DNA from 2 places in the Sporosarcina saromensis genome. Region 1 is predicted to be linked to the other one. Evidence: riboswitches for the same ligand, from Rfam matches in the RefSeq annotation. Region 1 holds a riboswitch; the other holds the start of a gene.
What was found. Region 1 has a riboswitch for cobalamin ahead of metE (5-methyltetrahydropteroyltriglutamate--homocysteine S-methyltransferase). Riboswitches for the same ligand answer to the same signal wherever they lie in the genome.

Region 2: it holds a riboswitch for cobalamin, as region 1 does, so the genes downstream of both, ACVHUV_RS01610 (ribonucleoside-diphosphate reductase subunit alpha) here and metE (5-methyltetrahydropteroyltriglutamate--homocysteine S-methyltransferase) in region 1, are expected to answer to the same signal.

Annotation. Positions count from the first base shown of each region.
Region 1 covers NZ_CM142738.1:2,003,102-2,006,271, reverse strand. The annotation lists gene ACVHUV_RS10005 (GNAT family N-acetyltransferase) at 1-171, opposite strand, end outside; gene ACVHUV_RS10000 (SIMPL domain-containing protein) at 292-930, opposite strand; cobalamin riboswitch at 1,126-1,259, shown strand; gene metE (5-methyltetrahydropteroyltriglutamate--homocysteine S-methyltransferase) at 1,421-3,170, shown strand, end outside.
Region 2 covers NZ_CM142738.1:360,909-364,078, forward strand. The annotation lists gene ACVHUV_RS01610 (ribonucleoside-diphosphate reductase subunit alpha) at 1-1,291, opposite strand, end outside; cobalamin riboswitch at 1,502-1,681, opposite strand; gene ACVHUV_RS01615 (hypothetical protein) at 2,371-2,511, opposite strand; gene ACVHUV_RS01620 (hypothetical protein) at 2,657-3,170, shown strand, end outside.

The sequences.
Region 1 (3,170 bases):
GTTTTGAACACAAAACAGCCCTTCCCCTCGTTCGTCGAATGTATTTGAACTGTCTTCATAATCGTTCACTAAACGAGTAACAAAACGATATCCTTCATCTTCGCTTTCTTTCACAAGCCTTGAAATATCAATCGTGCGCAAGTTCTCAATCTGTTGAACGACATAATTCATAGACTTCCCCCCTCAATTTTCTCACCTATCTCTACATTCTACAAAGTCTGTCAAAAAGCCTGCTTATTCTAGTAAAACAGTAAAAGTAAGCCGAATCCCTCCTGACGAATTCGGCATTAATTAAAACGAATAGTCAACGCGCATCGTCGCTGTAATGACTAACTGTCCTTTCTCAATGGGTGTTGTTGATTTTTCTGCGGCGACAGAATAATACGGAGTAGGACTTACACGATTCACTTCCTCTACAATTCTTATTGGCTGAGGAGGAACGGCCAGTTGCATAGAATTTGCGATAGTTTGGGCTTTCGTCTGTGCATCTTGCAAAGCAGCTACAATGGCTTCTTGTTCATACATTGATGGATCTTCGACGCTGAATTGGATGCTTGAAACACGATTTGCACCGTTCGCAACCGCTGTATCGATGACAATGCCAACTTGATCAATATTCGTTAATTTCACAGAAATGGCGTTGTTTACTTCATATCCTCTAAATACTTGTTCCCCGTCGACGTAATCATATTTTGGATAGATCGTATATGAAACGGTTTGTATATTCGCTCGAGGAATGCCTAGTTGTACGAACGATTGGATCACTTGATTCATGATTGCGGCATTTTCTTCTTGTGCTACACGGACTTGCTCGTCTACAGTACGCACTTCAAATTGAATAGTTGCTACGTCTGGTTCAACAGCAACTTGCCCATTACCGACGACTGTTATCTTCCTTACCGGTTGGCGAAAAACGTTCTGATGATACAACGAACTTCTCCCTTCTTCATTCAGTTTCTTTACTCTATGCCAAATGAGTAGGTGCTAGTAAAAGATATTTCGCATTCTAGTAAGCGTTTACAACCTAACAATCTCTACCTAACAGTCCTCTAGCAATTCTCCTAAATCCGAATCTTTAGTTGACAGATATTTTTTACTATGCTAACTTTAGGCATCACTACTAATCTAATAGCTATGGAAATAGGTGGTCTGATTTTGGTCAGATCTTAAATGGGAAGCCGGTGCTCAATCCGGCGCGGTCCCGCCACTGTAACGGCATATTGCCGAAGCCAGATACCAGCCTATTTGAACAACGCTGCTAACCTACGGTGAATGGGGAGGTGTTAGACGATACGCAAATGAATTGCGTGCTTTTTCAGCATGCATTTACCCGGAAATCGGGCTACACGTACATTTCTAACATTCCGTAGAAATGTATTTTTTTATGCACAAAATTCCAAAATTGAAGGAGACGAGACAGATGACAGTAATTAGTAGTACAATCGGCTATCCGTATATCGGTGAAAACCGTGAGTGGAAGAGAGCGTTAGAATCATTCTGGGCAGGCAAAACAAGTGAAGAGCAATTGTTGCAGGTAACAAAAGACATTCGTCTTTCCCGTTTACAAAAACAAAAAGAGAGCGGCATTGACCTCATCCCCGTTGGCGACTTCACGCTCTATGATCGTGTGTTGGATACAGCAGTTATGTTCGGGATGATTCCTGAACGCTACGGCTGGAATGGCGGGCAAGTTCCTTTATCTACATATTTCTCAATGGCACGTGGCAACGCGTCTACAGTTGCGTGCGAAATGACAAAATGGTTTGATACAAACTATCACTATATTGTCCCTGAATATGAAGGTCGCAAACTAGCTGTAACCGAAAACAAGCCCCTCATCGACTACCGTGAAGCAAAACAAGAGCTTGGCATTGAAGGAAAGCCGGTACTCATTGGACCGTATACATTCCTAAAGCTTTCTAAAGGTTATGAGACAAAAGATATTCCAGCTTTCTTACTTCAATTACTACCACTCTACGAAAAAGTACTTGTAGAATTGCAAGCGGAAGGAGTCGAGTGGATCCAATTGGATGAGCCGATCCTTTCCACTACTATTACACAGGATGAAATGAAAACCGTTCATGAAATCTATTCACAACTTCGAAAAGCGGTCACGCATAGTAAGTTATTCATTCAAACGTACTTCGATTCAGTTGAATGGTACGAAGAGACAATTGCCCTTCCGGTTGATGGGATTGGCTTGGATTTTGTACACGGAATGAAAAACAATCAAAAGAGTCTAGAGGCGCATGGCTTCCCTGCTGATAAAGTATTTGGAGCAGGTGTGATTGACGGTCGAAACATTTGGCGCGCAAACTTGCAAAACAAATTGGCGTTATTAGATACACTTCAGCAACATGTGTCAGTTGAAAATGTATGGATTCAACCTTCTTGTAGCTTGCAACACGTTCCTGTGACAATTGCATCCGAGCAAAAATTGGACTCGACCATTAAAACGGCACTTGCTTTCGCAGATGAAAAAATTGTTGAAGTATCAACTCTTGTAAAAGCTGTTCGCGAAGGAGCCGACGCTATTGTTCATGAACTTCGTGAAAGTGTTGACGCATGTGAACAGCTTGCTCAATTACCCGCTCGCAATCGCCAAGATGTTTTGCAAGCCGTCAACAATATCGGCAACGTACCAAGTAAACGCCCTACACCATTTGCAGAGCGTCGTGTAAAACAAGAAGAAGCATTTAACTTACCTTTATTGCCGACAACTACTATTGGAAGTTTTCCTCAAACACCTGAAGTGCGTGCAACGCGTACGAAATGGCGCAAAGGTGAAATTACGGAGCAACAGTATGGTGATTTCGTATTCGATGAAATTAAACAATGGGTCGACATCCAAGAAAAGATTGGCCTAGACGTATTTGTACACGGTGAATTTGAACGGACAGATATGGTCGAGTACTTCGGCGAAAAGTTGGACGGCTATGTATTTACAGAAAAAGCTTGGGTCGTTTCCTATGGATCCCGTTGTGTAAAACCGCCAATCATTTATGGAGATATTGCATTTGTCGAACCAATGACTGTCAAAGAATCGGTCTATGCGCAATCTCTTACGGACAAGCCGATGAAAGGGATGCTGACAGGCCCTGTTACAATGTTGAACTGGTCATTTGTACGTGACGATCTTTCCCTTAAAGATGTGACGTACCAAATCGCTC
Region 2 (3,170 bases), 1.6 Mb from region 1:
TACTCGAGTACACCATACCTTCGTGTTTGTTCGGGTTCGCCCGGTTTACTTCATCACGATAAAACATGAATGGCGTCCCTGTTTCCAGTTGGCTACGCATGATGCGCTTCATAATTTCAATCGCAGGAACTGTCTCTTTCGTCAATGAAGGATGGTTGACACATTCCTCATATTTTTCGCGGAAACTGCCTTGCCCTTTTGACTCGTCATAGAAATCTTCGAGCGAATACCCCATCACTGTACGGACTTCGTGCGGGTCGAATAAATGCCACTCGGCACGCGCTTCCACTTGTTCCATGAAAATATCCGGCATACAAACGCCTGTAAAAATATCATGCGCGCGCAGACGGTCATCCCCGTTGTTCAGTTTCAGGTCAAGGAATGTGAAAATGTCTTTGTGCCACACGTCAAGATACACTGCGATCGCACCTTGGCGTTGGCCAAGCTGATCGACACTAACTGCAGTATTGTTCAGTTGTTTAATCCATGGAAGCACACCACTGGATGCTCCTTTGAACCCACGGATAGAGGACCCACGTGAACGGACTTTCCCCATATATACACCAATTCCACCGCCATATTTCGACAAATTGGCAATGTCCGTGTTGCTGTCATAAATACCTTGTAAGGAATCATCAACCGTGTCGATGAAACAGCTTGATAGCTGACCATGTGGCTTCCCTGCATTCGACAAAGTAGGTGTTGCAACGGTCATGTACAAATTGCTCATCGCCCAGTACGCTTCAGCAATTTTCCCTAGACGATTGTCCGTTTCGTTTTGCATTAGCGTCATGGCAATGATCATCCAACGTTCTTGTGGCAACTCGACCGGTTGTTTATCAAAATTCACTGCCGCATAGCGATCCATCAGTGTCTTTAGCCCGATATATGTAAATAGCTTGTCCCGCTCCGGTTCAAGGAAACGACCGAGCTCATTCAACTCATCATGTGAATATTTTTCTGTCAGTACAGGTGTGTACAAACCTTGTTGCACCAGTTTTTCGACATTTTTCGCGAAATCTGTATACACTTCGACACCACGCGCTTGTGTTTGGCGTGCATACACATCATCTAAATAAATGCGTGCCGCGACGAATGTCCAATAAGAAGACGCCTCATCAATATTGCTCAAGCACTCCAGAATCATCGCTTTCGCCCATTCCGAACGGCTCGCTTCCGGATGACGCTCGTTCCAACGTTCGCTCGCTAGCAGTAATGGTTGTAATTTCTCCGTTCCGAATTCGGCTTGCAGCTTGTCCAGCAGATCAGCTCCGCTTGTCTGTTCACGCATGATTGTCAAAATAATCCCGCTCCTTCTATACTAGTTACCGGCGTTGCCGGGAATTAAAGAATTTAAGTGTTAATTAAAAATAAAAAAAGCCATGAGTCAACCTTCCCAAGGAGTCATCGCTTTGTTGTAAGTTGTAGAAACAAATCGGAACAATGCTTACATATAAGCATTACACGGATTCACTTCCACTTCTCAACCCCCGAAGAAAGTGTCGCTCGACGATGAATGGCAGGTCTACTGGCTGACGTTTCATCCTTCCGTCTCCCCTTCCCGCAACGTGCTTGTCACAGTGGTCATGAGGCGGTCGTCTACGTTCACAGTTGCGGGGACAGCTCCGACTAGCGGATTCCCTATTAAACCGAACTTGGTACCATTTCATCGCAAATACTATATATAGTGTTCTTTTCTCTTTAACTACCCTAACATGTTGTGTTCTAATCGTAAATAGCTAAAAAGTTATAATTGAATTTCAAACTTTCAAAAGGGCAGTAGGATTTTAGGGAAGATGATTAATAGAAACAGAAATTGTAAATGAGGAATAGTCGTAACGAATCGATTCATAAGGGGAACGTATATTTTTTGTTGAATTTTGTAGAAGTTACTTTTGAAGCAAAGAACATGTATGAAAATAATAAGGTGGATTTGACCTATTTTTTTGGTGGAGATTTGGGAGTTTTATTATGGGTAAATGGTCGGCTCGGAAATTGTCGAGCGGCGAGGGGATTAAAGGAGATTGTGCTTAATAATAGGGAGTTTTCCCGTTCTCACCGGTTCATGAGCAGTTACCACCGATTCGGACGGGTTTACCACCGATTCTAAGCACTTTACCACCGATTCGCCTGTTTTCAGTAGAATTCCAACTTCAACCTCTGCCCAGAAACAACCTTTTTCCCGTTATCACCGGTTCAAACGGGTTTATCACCGATTCGGAGCGTGTTATCACCGATTCTAACGGCGTTATCACCGATTCTCGAGCTGTTATCACCGATTCCAACCACTTTACCACCGATTCGCCTGTTTTCAGCTGTAATTCAACTTCAACCCCTGCCCAGAAACAACTTTTTCCCGTTATCACCGGTTCAATAGGATTTATCACCGCTCATCGGCACTTTATCACCGCTTGTAGACCGTTTATCAACGCTTATCAGCACTTTATCACCGCTTAACCTCTCTTTATCACCACTCGCCCAGTTTTTAGGCGACGATTTTATCCCAAACAAACAACCGCTCCTAAAACAGAGCGTTCGCAAATTGGAAACTCATTATCTATCAAATATATTTTTTGATTTATCATAATTTTATTGATAATAAACTCTTACTTATGTTACCATATTACTATTAATTACAAAAAAGGAGATTTTTAAAATGAGCTATAAGGTTTTTTTGTTAATGGTATCCTTATTCCTCCTTCTTTTCGGATGCTCACCCAATGACGAAGGCGAAGCAAAATTGCCTGGAGATACAGAGCAGACACTCAGTGAAACGTTAGAAAGACCTGAGATTTTTGTCGGTATTAAAGATCCAGAGGAAGAGGGTGGGGCCACTTATGCAATACGTGATAAATCTTGTTGGGAAGAAGAAGGAAAGGAATGCAATAACCTCCAACCTCATGATCCAGAAGAGTTAGTGAAAGGCTATCCTGCGATGATTGTTCAGCAAGAGGATGAACTTGTAATCATGAAGCTAAACTCGAGTTTTAACACCCCCGATGCAACATGGTATATAGATGAACCGGAGATTATCCAACATTTTAAAGGCGAAGAAACAACAGTTGAAACCATAGATGAGAACAATGGCAGCCACACTTTCAAAGCCCCTCAGGAACCGGGGAGATACTTTTTTTCCGCTATCCTTCGATGGAATGGAGAGATTAAGGGAG